Regions from separate parts of the Sinorhizobium mexicanum genome, predicted to be linked through region 2. Evidence: predicted binding sites of a transcription regulator. Region 2 holds the regulator's gene; the other holds the start of a gene.
The links. Region 2 encodes LexA, which represses DNA repair genes until DNA is damaged. Its sites were predicted from a motif close to TGTTCNNNNTGTGTTCNG; they were not measured.
Positions count from the first base shown of each region.

Region 1: a site for LexA is predicted at 3,021-3,038, ahead of FKV68_RS33145 (ImuA family protein). Genes of this name have one in related genera too.

Region 1 covers NZ_CP041238.1:4,120,792-4,126,618, forward strand. The annotation lists gene FKV68_RS19370 (error-prone DNA polymerase) at 1-601, opposite strand, end outside; gene FKV68_RS19375 (Y-family DNA polymerase) at 598-2,103, opposite strand; gene FKV68_RS33145 (ImuA family protein) at 2,054-3,001, opposite strand; gene FKV68_RS19380 (metallopeptidase family protein) at 3,168-3,602, shown strand; gene FKV68_RS19385 (Trm112 family protein) at 3,629-3,817, opposite strand; gene FKV68_RS19390 (LON peptidase substrate-binding domain-containing protein) at 3,828-4,508, opposite strand; gene trxA (thioredoxin) at 4,831-5,808, opposite strand.
Region 2 covers NZ_CP041238.1:2,021,059-2,026,885, reverse strand. The annotation lists gene FKV68_RS09620 (NAD(P)-dependent oxidoreductase) at 1-670, opposite strand, end outside; gene FKV68_RS09615 (LysR family transcriptional regulator) at 1,047-1,988, shown strand; gene lexA (transcriptional repressor LexA) at 2,167-2,886, shown strand; tRNA gene FKV68_RS09605 (tRNA-Cys) at 3,241-3,314, opposite strand; gene FKV68_RS09600 (hypothetical protein) at 3,478-3,771, opposite strand; tRNA gene FKV68_RS09595 (tRNA-Asn) at 3,911-3,985, shown strand; gene FKV68_RS09590 (SMR family transporter) at 4,060-4,416, shown strand; gene FKV68_RS09585 (SMR family transporter) at 4,413-4,739, shown strand; gene FKV68_RS09580 (SDR family NAD(P)-dependent oxidoreductase) at 4,727-5,572, opposite strand.

The sequences.
Region 1 (5,827 bases), 2.1 Mb from region 2:
CGAGCGGCCTGTATTGCGGATCATGGTAGAGCGCGTCATTGGTGGCCAGAAGCCGCACGCCGGCCTTCCGGGCGAGAGCGGCAAGAACGGCGAAATCATGCCGGTCGAAGCCGTCGTAACGCGGCGTCATTCCGAGATAGAGCCTGTTGCCCGCATGCTGTTGCAGCTTTTCCAGGATATTTCCAAGAAGGCCTGCGTCCGGTCGCCCCTCGCCCTGCATGACGATGAGGAGAAGATCCTCCTGCCACGCGAAAAGATCCGCGAGATAAAGCGTGCAGTCTCCTTTCTTCGAGCGCAGGTTTCCGGCGCTGAGCAGGCGGCACAGATGCCCCCACCCCCTCCTGTTTCTTGGATAGGCGAGGATATCCGGCGTGCCGTCGGCAAAAACCAGGCGCGCGCCCGGCCGGAAAGGATATCCCTCCACTTTTGCCTTGGCATGGGCCCGGACGACGCCCGCGACGCTGTTGCGATCGGCGATGCCGAGGCCGGCAAGCCCGACCTTCTTGGCAAAGACGATCATTTCCTCGGCGGGTGCCGCTCCTTCCAGGAAGGAAAAATTCGTGCGCGCGCCAAGCTCGTAGAAGGCAGGATCCGCGCTCATGCGAAAACTCCATGCATGAACCAGCGGGGCGAGGATGTTTCCCTTCCGTAGAGACCCTCGCGGAACAACCAGAAACGGCGACCTTCCTGATCCTCGATCCGGAAATAGTCGCGGGTCGGATGCCCCTCCCCATCGATCCACCATTCGGCGGCGATCCGCTCCGGCCCTTCGGCACGGGCGACGCGATACTGGGTCTTGCGCCAGTTGAAGCTGCGCGGCGCGCCATCAGGCACCTCGGCCGTCGCTTCGACAAGTTCAGGATGCGTGAAAATCCGAAGCGGGCGATTCTCGGGGAAGACTTTTTCATCGACCGGACGGGATCCGATGACCGCCGCGACATCCTCCAAAGGAGCAAATCCGCCGGCACGTTCCGGCAGATGGCTTTCGGCAAGGGTCGCAACCGTCAGGCAATCCGGCCCGAAGCGGGCATATAGCTTGTCGGCGAAGGCGGCCAGCGGCTGGCTTTCATCGGGAACGCCGGAAAAATCCTCCTGGGCAGGATCTAGCCTTTCGCTTCTGAGGACGGATAGCCGGAGGATCTCGAAACCATATCCGGCATCGAGGTCATCATGAACCGCCTGCAACCGCTCGCGAAAGAGAGCCGCGATCCGATCGGCGTCGTTCAAGGGAACGGCCGCATGTGCCTGAATGCGAAACACCCGGCCATCGACGCGAATGAGGAGAAGCTCGAACAGACGCCCGCCTTCGCCATGCCGCTCCAGCGAGAGGCGAACATCACCGGAAAGATGCCGCGCCAGTTCAAGAATGTGCTCTTCTTCCTGAAGCGGTTCGGCAAGTCGGCGTTCGGCGGAAAAGCTCGGAACGGGGAGACGGGGCGAGAGCGACTCGTCCGTGTGGCCTCTCGCCTGATCGAGCCGCAGGAGAAGAGAAGGACCGAAGCGCCGGGCCAGGGGCGCGCGCGGTGCTTGAAGAAGATCACCGATCTGCTTCAGCCCGACCCGCTCGAGCAGGGCGGCGGTTTCCGCCGGCAGGCGCAGGGCGGCGACCGGCAGGGGTGCGAGAACCCGTTCGGCATTCTCTGGCGCGATGACGGCCGCACCGCCATAGCGGGCAACCGCCCAGGAGAGGCCCGCAGAGGAGGAGATCACTGCCCGCGCCTCGACGCCGAGCAGGAAGAGACGCGAAAGCACGTCGTCGACCAGCGCCTTCTCGCCGCCGTGAAGATGGGCGCAGCCGGTGATGTCGAGGAACAGGCCATCCTTTCCGTCGAGCGCAACCAGCGGCGTATAGCGATCGCACCAGTCGGCAAGCCCCTCCAGGAAGGCCCGGTCCGCCGCCGGATCCTCGATGATCACGTCGAGCGACGGACACATGGCGCGGGCCTCCGCCGCCCCTTGGCCTCGCTTCAGGCCTGCCCGTTCGGCAAGCGTGTCGAGCGCGACGAGCCGCATGGCATTGTCGATCTTGGCAGCGAACACGACGGGCGGATGATCAGGACGCCCTTGCGTAAGCCAGGAGGCGCCCCAGCGAATCCGCGCCACTCGATCGGCCGACAGATGCGGAAAATGGATCGACAGAATTCGCTGATTGCCCGTCTGCCTGAGGAGCGACGGACTGCTCGATGGGATAGAAGCGGCGGTCATGGGCATTCCATTCCAGAAAGATATCGGCAGAGGCGTAAGCCCTGCTTTTTTCGACAAGGACGTGAAAGGCTGGATGGCCAATGCTGCCGCAAAGCATCGAGCCATCGGGGAGAGGTCGCTCGCCGGCAAATGCCGGTTTGATCTGAAGTCGGAAAAAGGCGCTGCTTGCCTCTTCCTCGCCCGCCTGCCGGAAGAGAAGAAGAGGCACTCCGTCCGCCCTGGCCCTTACATGCAGGCGCCTGCTCTCGCTCAAGGCGAGACAGTCGGGATTGCCGCGGATTTCCAGAACGACGGCCGCGAAGACCGGTACCGAAAGAGCCGTTTCGGCAACCCAGAGCGCATCCTTGACCGTGCGTATCGAAACGAACAGGAAGCGCTCGATGTCGAGCCCATAGGATTTGAGGCCAGGCGCATAGGGAAACCCGGCCTCGCGAGAGGCAAGCGCCTGGCTGATCCAAAGGACCGGCGCCAGATGACCTTTCTCCTTCTTTCTCCGCTGACAGAGTACCGCAAGCGCCGTCACGAAACCGGCGGCGGCACCCGCATCGCGCGTTTCGACATTGCGGATTTCCGTCATGCCCTCGAGCGGCAGCCCGCCGTCGAGCACGTCATCGAGCGGCGGGACGCCAAGGGGCAGGATCTTGTTGCAGGACGCCTCCTCCCTTTTGCGCCGGAAACCGGCAGGATCGGCCGCCTTGGCTGCGCGCATGATCCCGGGCAGCCGTCGATTTTCAATCTGTGCTATGGTTTCGCGGAGGGAAAGAACGGTTTCCCGCTGCACGGCTTTCTCGGCCATGACGGTCGGCTCCACCAGATGTTCATGTTATGTTCTTATGGATTCCAGAGCCTGCCGCAAGAGTCAACAACCAAGTTTGAGAATTTATTCCTCACTCGGCCTGTGCAGAATTCAACACTCGAAAAACAAAGGAGAAATCGTTATATGAGGGCAACAAGGAGTGCCCATGGCCCGCATTGACCAGACCGATGATTGGCGGGAACGCCACGCACCGACGCTCAGTACATTCGAACTGCTTGCGCTTGAAGCCTATAGCCATCTGCCGGAGGAATTCCGCAAGCTGACGACCGACCTCATGATCGAAGTCGCCGATTTTCCGAGCGACGACGTCTTCGAAGACATGGCGCTTGAAACACCTTTCGACCTGCTTGGCTTGTTCGAGGGCCGCGGCATCGGCGAACGCTTCACCATGGAGACCGGCCAGTTCCCGAACCGGATCACGCTCTATCGCCGCCCGATCCTCGACTACTGGGCGGAAAACGAGGAAACGCTGGGCGATATCATCACCCATGTGCTGATCCATGAGATCGGCCACCATTTCGGCCTTTCCGACGACGACATGGAGCGGATCGAGGCAAGCGTCGAACACGTAGGCGGCTAGTCCCTCACCGACCTTCAACGCGAGCCTCAGTCTTCGATCTTGCGCGCCTCCGACACGAGCATGATCGGAACGCCGTCGCGGATCGGATAGGCGAGACGGGCCTTTTCGGAAACCAGCTCCTGCGCTTCGGCATCGTAGCTCAACCGCCCCTTCGTCAGCGGGCACACGAGCAGTTCGAGGAGCTTCGGGTCGACCTTGCTGGCGTTGATATCCATCGCTTCGCGCTTATTGCAGGATGTTGTCGAGGTCGCCGAAATTGCGGGCAAGCACGATCTCGGTGATCGCGATCAGCGTTTCGGCGCGGGTTTTCAGGTCGGGCGCCTCCAAAAGCGCCTGCTTTTCCGCCGGGCCATAGGGCGACATCATCGCCATCGAATTGACGAGCGTGCGGTTGCTCGCCCGCTCCACGCTTTCCCAATCCGCCTCCAGCTTGTTGGCGTCTAGATAGGCCCGGAAAGCCGCCAGGAGCGCTTCCCGGTCGACGAGGCTCTCGTCGTCCGGACTGTCGAGATCGGTTGCGAAGGGGCCGATGCGGAAGCGACGGTAGCCGCGACAGCCGGCCACCTCGGCGAAGAGTCTATAGCGGCAGACGCCCGTGAGCGAGGTGATGTAGCGCCCGTCGCCGGTTTCCGCAAAGGAGGTGATGCGGCCGATGCAGCCGACCTGGCAAAGCGCCGGCACGGGCGCCGAGTCGATATCGTTGCGTCCCTCGGAGAAGGAGGGCTGGACGATGCCGATCAGCCGGTTTCCGGCGAGCGCGTCATCGAACATCGCAAGGTAGCGCGGTTCGAAGATATTGAGCGGGAGTTGCGCACCTGGAAGCAGGAGCGCGCCCGTCAGCGGAAATACCGGAAGAATCTCCGGCACGTCCTGAGGACCGAGGTAACGCGCATTTCCGACATGCATTCTGGTAGACCTTGCAGATACCGGCTTGCCGCGCCTCATCGCCAGGCACGACCCTCCGATCAAGAAATGGTGCGTCCCTCGAAAATCTCAAGGGAAAAAGACGCGGATCCTGCTGCAGTCTTGCCGCTTAATGCATGTCGCCCGAAAGTGTGCAGCGGTTTCGGGACAACGACATGCAAACGGCAACGACTTAAAGCGCGTCGCCTACAGCACGCGCGTCTTATCCGACGCGCAAAGATCGCTGCAGCACTTTGAATTGCTGCATGTCTTTGTCCTTAAATCGAAGTCGATTTAAGGACGCATGCAGTAGCTCCGACGCGCTTTAAGAGAAAAGAATCGACGAAAGCTTGCGCCGCGCGGCGACCGTCGCCGGATCCTTCGGCCCCCAGACCTCAAAGAAGCCTAGTAGTTCGCGCCGGGCGCCGTCGTCCTCGAAGCTGCGGTCGCGCTTCATGATCAACAGCAGGTGTTCGGCGGCCGCGTTCCGGTCGCCTTCGACATTGCGGATCTTGGCAAGCTTCAGCCGCGCCGCGTGGTCATCCGGATTGAGCGCCAGCTGATGCTCGAGCGCCGTCGGATCACCGAGTTTGCGCGCCTCTTCGATCTGGTCGAGTTTCTTCGAGACGGCGCCGATGGCCGCGTCCTTTGCAAGCTCCTCCGGCAATTCTGAAAGCGCCTGGCGCGCCTCGGCAATCTGTCCGAGCGCAATCATGCAGTCGACCATACCGGCAACAGCGGTCGCATTGTCCGGCTCAGCCTGCAGGACGGCGCCGTAGAGGCCGGCGGCGTTTTCCGCCTCGCCGGCATCGAGCAATGCCTTCGCATCGGTCAGGGCGGCCTCGATCTCGGCCTTGCCATCGCTCACGGCAGGCCCCGCGATCCGGTCGATGAACTGTTTGATCTGGCTTTCGGGAACGGCGCCCATGAAGCCGTCGACCGGACGCCCGCCGACGAAGGCGATGACGGCAGGGATCGACTGGATGCCGAGCTGGCCGGCGATCGAGGGATGGTCGTCGATGTTCATCTTGACGAGCTTCACCCGGCCGGCGGCTTCCGTCACGACCTTTTCGATCACCGGGGTCAATTGCTTGCAGGGTCCGCACCAGGGCGCCCAGAAATCGACGAGAACCGGCTGCTCGCGTGAGGCCTCCAGCACGTCGCGGGAGAAGGTGGCGGTGGTCGTCTCCTTGATCAGATCGCCTGCGGCCGCGGCCTTCGGCGCCGGCTGGCCGCCGAACGAAGCCGAAGCCGTCATCTGGTTGCCGAAAGAACCTGCATAGGGATTGTCGCTACCGCTCATTCTTCTCTCCTCGCGGACT
Region 2 (5,827 bases):
TCTCGCGCATGCGCTGCGCATCGACGCCGTAGCGCTTGGCAAGGAGCAGCGCTTCGTAATTGCCGACACAATGGATCCAGTGCAGCAGATTGTTGCAGGCTTTGGCGAGTTGTCCGGAGCCGACATCGCCGACATGCAGGACGTCGCGGCTGTAGCTCATCAACACCGGACGCGCCATTTCGACATCGGCCTCGCGTCCACCGCAGAGCGAAAGAAGCGTACCCTCGCGCGCTCCCTCCAGACCGTAGACAACCGGCGCGTCGATGAACCGGACACCATAGCCGTCACAGTAATCGCTGAGTTCGCGCATCGTGCCCGGATTGTTGGTCGCGGCGATCGCAATGACCGAGCCCTTTTTGGCGAGGGGCGCCAACTCCCTGGTTACGGCACGCGACTGGTCATCGGTCGCGACGACGACGATGAAGACGTCGGCCATCGTCGCGAGATCGGCGAGGTCTTTCGCGGCCATGATATCCGCCGCCGAAGCCTTGGCGAGACAGTCCGCATCAAGGTCGTAGGCAGCCACGGCGAAGCCCGCCTTCAGCACGTGCGATGCCATGGCCAATCCCATTGCGCCGACACCCACGAATCCAACTCTTACTGACATGCAATCCTCCCCGTGCCTACTGCATGTTTCCTTAAATCGGATCCGATTTAAGGATAAAAACATGCACTAATTCAAAGTACTACAGCCGTTTGCGCGTCTGACGCGGTGCTGTAGAAAAGCCAGCCGAGACCCTTGGGACGCGCGGCGCGTTCCCTGAAGGCCGACCATGATCAGGCGATGATTGAATCCGGACTGTCCGGAAATACTCCTCCTCGACCGTCGCTTCGATTGTGCGACACCGTCTCCTCACGGCTTCGTACAACCCCGTCCTGAAGGATTTCTCGCTTCGGTCTTCCCTTGCGGAAATCGATTGTGGCCGCCGGGAATGATCGAAGTCTGCGGTTGGGAAGTTCTAAAATCAAGAAGAATGATTTGATATCGTTCAAACCAAAAGTTAGAACTGACTATCGTCAAATCCAGTTTCTCGGGGAGGTGAAATATGGATCTGCGTTCGGTCAACCGATTCCTTGCAGTCGCTGAATTGGGCAGCCTGAACAAGGCCGCGCAACGCCTCAATCTTTCCCAGCCGGCGCTTTCGAAAAGCATCCAGATGCTTGAATATGCTTTCGGCGTCCCTCTGCTCGACCGCGGGCCTCGCGGCATCACGCTCACCTCTTTCGGCGAAGCGGTGTTCGATCACGCCCGGCGCATTGCGGCCGAGATGCGCAAGATGGAGAGCGATATCAAAGCGCTCCGCACGCTCGGCTCGGGCGAGATCAACGTCGGCGCTCCGCTTGGCCCCGACAGCCGCACGCTGGCATTCGCGATCCTCAGACTTGTGACTGACGAGCGGCGCCTCACCATCAACATCGCCAATGGTACCCGCAGCGACCTGATCCGTCCCTTGCTTCTCGGGGATCTCGATTTCCTGATCGCCACCCTCTTCGAGCCAGAGGATCTTCCGCCCGATGTCGAACAGAGCGAACTCTATCTCGATTCCATGATCCTCGTCGTACGCGCCGGTCACCCCATGCTCGAGGGCCACCAGATCGAGCTCAGCGAACTGACGCAGTATCCTTGGGTGGTACTGACCGGCAACCGCGATCTCGAAGGCGCGCTCCGCAAGCTTGTCGGTACCGAATTCAATAAATCGGTATTGCGCAGCGGCTCTCCGATGTTCGTCAAGAACATTCTTCAGAAGAGCGAGTTCATCGGCCTTGTGCGCCAGGACGCCGTGCGCATCGAGCTCGAGACCGGTTCGTTGGTCGAGATCGACATATCCGCTCAGCTCGACATCCACGAGCTCGTGCCACCGCAAAAGGTGGGGCTGATCTTCCGATCGGACGTCTCGATTCCGGTCGCGAGCCAGGCCCTGATCCAGGAGATCACGGCGGCGGCGCGCACAAACCCCGACGCCCTTACCAAGCTGACGAAAATATAAGACCGGAAGCGCGACCCTGCCCTTTTGCGGACGGCGAGGCAGTCGGCGGAACGGTCGACGCGTCTCCACAGGAATTCGCGATAGCCAGATATTCACGGAATTTTAGGCACTTGCGGAACACATATGGAACAGATAGTGTCTGTTCTTGATTTGTTTCGCGATTCTGGAGTGACGCGCCATGCTAACCCGCAAGCAGCAGGAATTGCTTCTGTTCATTCACGAACGAATGAAGGAATCCGGGGTGCCGCCGTCCTTCGACGAGATGAAAGACGCACTGGACCTCGCCTCCAAGTCGGGCATCCATCGGTTGATCACCGCGCTTGAAGAGCGCGGGTTCATTCGCCGTCTTCCCAATCGGGCGCGCGCACTAGAAGTCATCAAGCTGCCCGAGGCCTACACGGCGAACCCGCAGCCTCGGCGTGGCTTCTCGCCAAGTGTGATCGAAGGCAGCCTGGGCAAGCCACCTGCCGCGCCTGCCGCCACAGCCAAATCGGCGTCGCCGAGCGATACTGCATCGGTTTCAGTGCCGGTCATGGGGCGAATCGCAGCCGGTGTCCCGATTTCCGCGATCCAGAACAACACACACGATATTTCCGTCCCGATGGAGATGATCGGCAGTGGCGAACACTACGCGCTCGAGATCAAGGGCGACTCGATGATCGAGGCGGGCATCTTCGACGGCGATACCGTGATCATTCGGAATACGAGCACGGCCAATCCCGGCGACATCATCGTTGCACTTGTGGATGACGAAGAGGCAACCCTCAAGCGGTTCCGCAGAAAAGGCGCGTCCATTGCGCTCGAAGCGGCCAACCCGGCCTATGAAACGCGTATATTCGGGCCGGACCGCGTCAAGATCCAAGGCAAGCTCGTCGGCCTTATTCGCCGCTATCACTAATTGAGCCGGGCTATTGCCCGGCAAAAGTCGGGCACCGCGATCCGACTTGCGCAGGCCAGCGGGCGCCTACAGAGCCCTGCGTCTTATCGCACCGCAACGGTCGCTGTAGCACTGAATTGCTGCATGTCTTTGTCCTTAAGTCGAGGTCGACTCAAGGACAAAGACATGCAGTAGAAAATCACGCTGCAACTTTGGGCGGCCAAGCGAACGGCCTTTACAGCCTTAGGCGCCGATCGCGTTCATGACAGCACCGATCGCCGCGAAGCGCGTTTGCGCGCCGAACGACTGTGCCGTCAGCCAAACAACAAAGCGTCTGCCTACGCACTTGTCATTGATTTTCTTGAAATAAAGCTTTGGAGGCCTCGCCCGGAATTGAACCGGGGTACAAGGATTTGCAGTCCTCTGCGTCACCACTCCGCCACGAGGCCTCACACGCCCGATCGATCAAGCGATGGCCGGCGTTTAGAACGAATCTATGAGGAGTGCAAGGGGGAGTGGTCCGAAAAAGGGTGGGACGACGCGAGGTCATCCCCGTTCTCCGCAGCGTTCCGACAATGCGGCCCCTGGCGCTCCGCTGCCGCATGTGCCCTTTCAGGATTTGTCGGAAGAATTTTGCTGGCCGCGCCAGCGCGCCCACCAGACCGCCAGCTTGCGGCGACGGCGGCGGATTGCGGGTATGTCGTGAGAAAGCACGAGCAGTCCCAGAGGAATCATCCAGAAGCCTAGTACCGGCAGAAAACCCAGCAGTCCGCCCAAGACAAGGAGCGTGCCAAAGAGAATCCGCAGCACCGGCGAGTCGGGCAAGTTCATACGCCATTTGCCGAGGACGAGTTCGTGCGTCTGCGGATCAATGCCGAAATGCCGTTCTTTCCTGTCGTTCGTCATTATTGCTCTTTCATACTCCTCCCCAGAATTGGGGCCTTCTCCACAGCCTCGCAACCGACGTTGTCATTTTTTTTGAAAAACCGCTTGGCAAATCGAAAAAGCATTTGTATTAGCAGCCTCACTTCTGCGGCGCAGATGATCCCTGGTAGCTCAGCGGTAGAGCACTCGACTGTTAATCGATAGGTCGCCGGTTCGAATCCGGCCCGGGGAGCCAGTTTCAAAGAGCCATTCGCGGCGAAGGCCCGAATGGCTCTTTTCGTTTGTCGGTATAGTCTCTGAAGGTTCCTCATGCGTGTTGCATGGCTTTTCCTGATTCTCGCAATCACGACAGAGGTCGCCGGTCTCACCGCGATGAAGGCTGCTTCCGCCTCCGGCTCCTATGTCGGGCATGCGATCATGTACGCCTCGATCGCGCTCTCATACGTGTTCCTTGCCAAGGCCGTGAAGACGATCTCCGTCGGCGTCGCCTATGCCATCTGGGAAGGGTCCGGTGTCGCCCTCATCACGCTTGTCTCCGTGTTCGTCTTTGGCCATGTGCTGAGCGGTCGCGAGATGCTGGGCCTGTCAATGGCTATCGTCGGAATACTGCTTGTCAACGCCGGTGAGGTGCCGGAAGAGGAAGCGGAGGGAGAAGCAGCCCGATGAGCGCAGACGGCTTCTATTTCGCTTTCGCGGTTATGGCGGGCATCCTCGACGTCGCAGCGAATCTGGCGTCCACGAAGTCGAACGGCTTCGCGCGGCGCGGTTGGGGGGTGCTTTCGATTCTCCTGGTACTTGCCGCATTCGCGCTGCTCGCCGAAGCGATCAAAGGTATGGAACTTGCCATCGCCTATGCAGTGCTCGGCGCGACCGGCATCTTCGGCACAGCGATCTGCGGGCGCCTCTTCTTCGGTCAGAAACTGAAACCTGTCGGCTGGGTCGGCTTGTCGCTCGTCTTCGGCGCGGTACTCGTGCTTCACACTGCCTGACGAGGCCGCCCCTTTGAACGGGATTGCTCCTTTTTCATGGCGGCTGCGGGTGCACGCTGGGGGATTAGCCAGTTGAGAAGCGCAAAGTAGACGCCATAAGGCAGGAACCGCACCAGCTTAACGGCATAGGTAAAGCGTTTCGGGAAGGTGATCTCGAAGCGCCCGGATTTCAAGCCGAGGCATATGCGCTCCGCCGCCTCATCGACGCTCACCAGAGCCGGTCGCGGGAACTTGCCTCTGGCCGAAGCGGCCGTGTCGACAAAGCCCGGACAGATCAACTGCATGCGGATACCGAGACGATCGAGGTCGAATTTCAAGCTCTCAGCCATATTGATGAGTGCCGCCTTGGTGGCTCCGTAAGCGGCGCTCATCGGCAGGCCGCAGTATCCCGCCACCGATGACACGACGGCGATCTGGCCATGACCGTTCGTCTTCATGTGCTCGACAACGGGCACGAGGCAATTGACGACGCCATATAGATTGACGGCGAAGCTCTTGTCGAAGGCTTCCCGACCAAGATCATCGCCGCGCACCGGAATCGCGACCCCCGCATTGAGCACGGCCAAAGCCACCCGCCCGTGGTCGTATTCGATGGCGGCCAGCAAGCGCTCCATGTCACGCGGGTCGGTGACGTCGCCATCGAGAACGACGATCCTGCCCGGTCCTGAAGCCTCATGCTGAAGTGCCACGAGCTTCTCGTGGCTGCGTGCCGTGACGACCACCGAGTAGCCCTCCTCAACCAGCCTGAGGGCCACGGCGCGGCCGATGCCCGAACTCGCCCCTGTTATCCAGACCAGTCCATGCTCGGGTCGGGCTGTGAATGCTGTCGTCATTTCGTCCTCGCGTCCATCGGGAAGGGCTTTCCCTTCCAAAGCCCGTGGCTGTCTCCCCCGGCCCGGGCTCAATACCTCTCCGACGGCAGCGCCTTCCCAAATTTTCCTCGTACGACCGATCTTTTCACGACCGAGACGAATTTTGCCCGGGACAGGTTAGCTGCGAAACGCTATTTCTTGCCTCGTGCACAGGCTGAGCCGAAAACACGCCAATATTTCGGCGATCTTGCCTGTAAACCAAATGTTTATCGGATC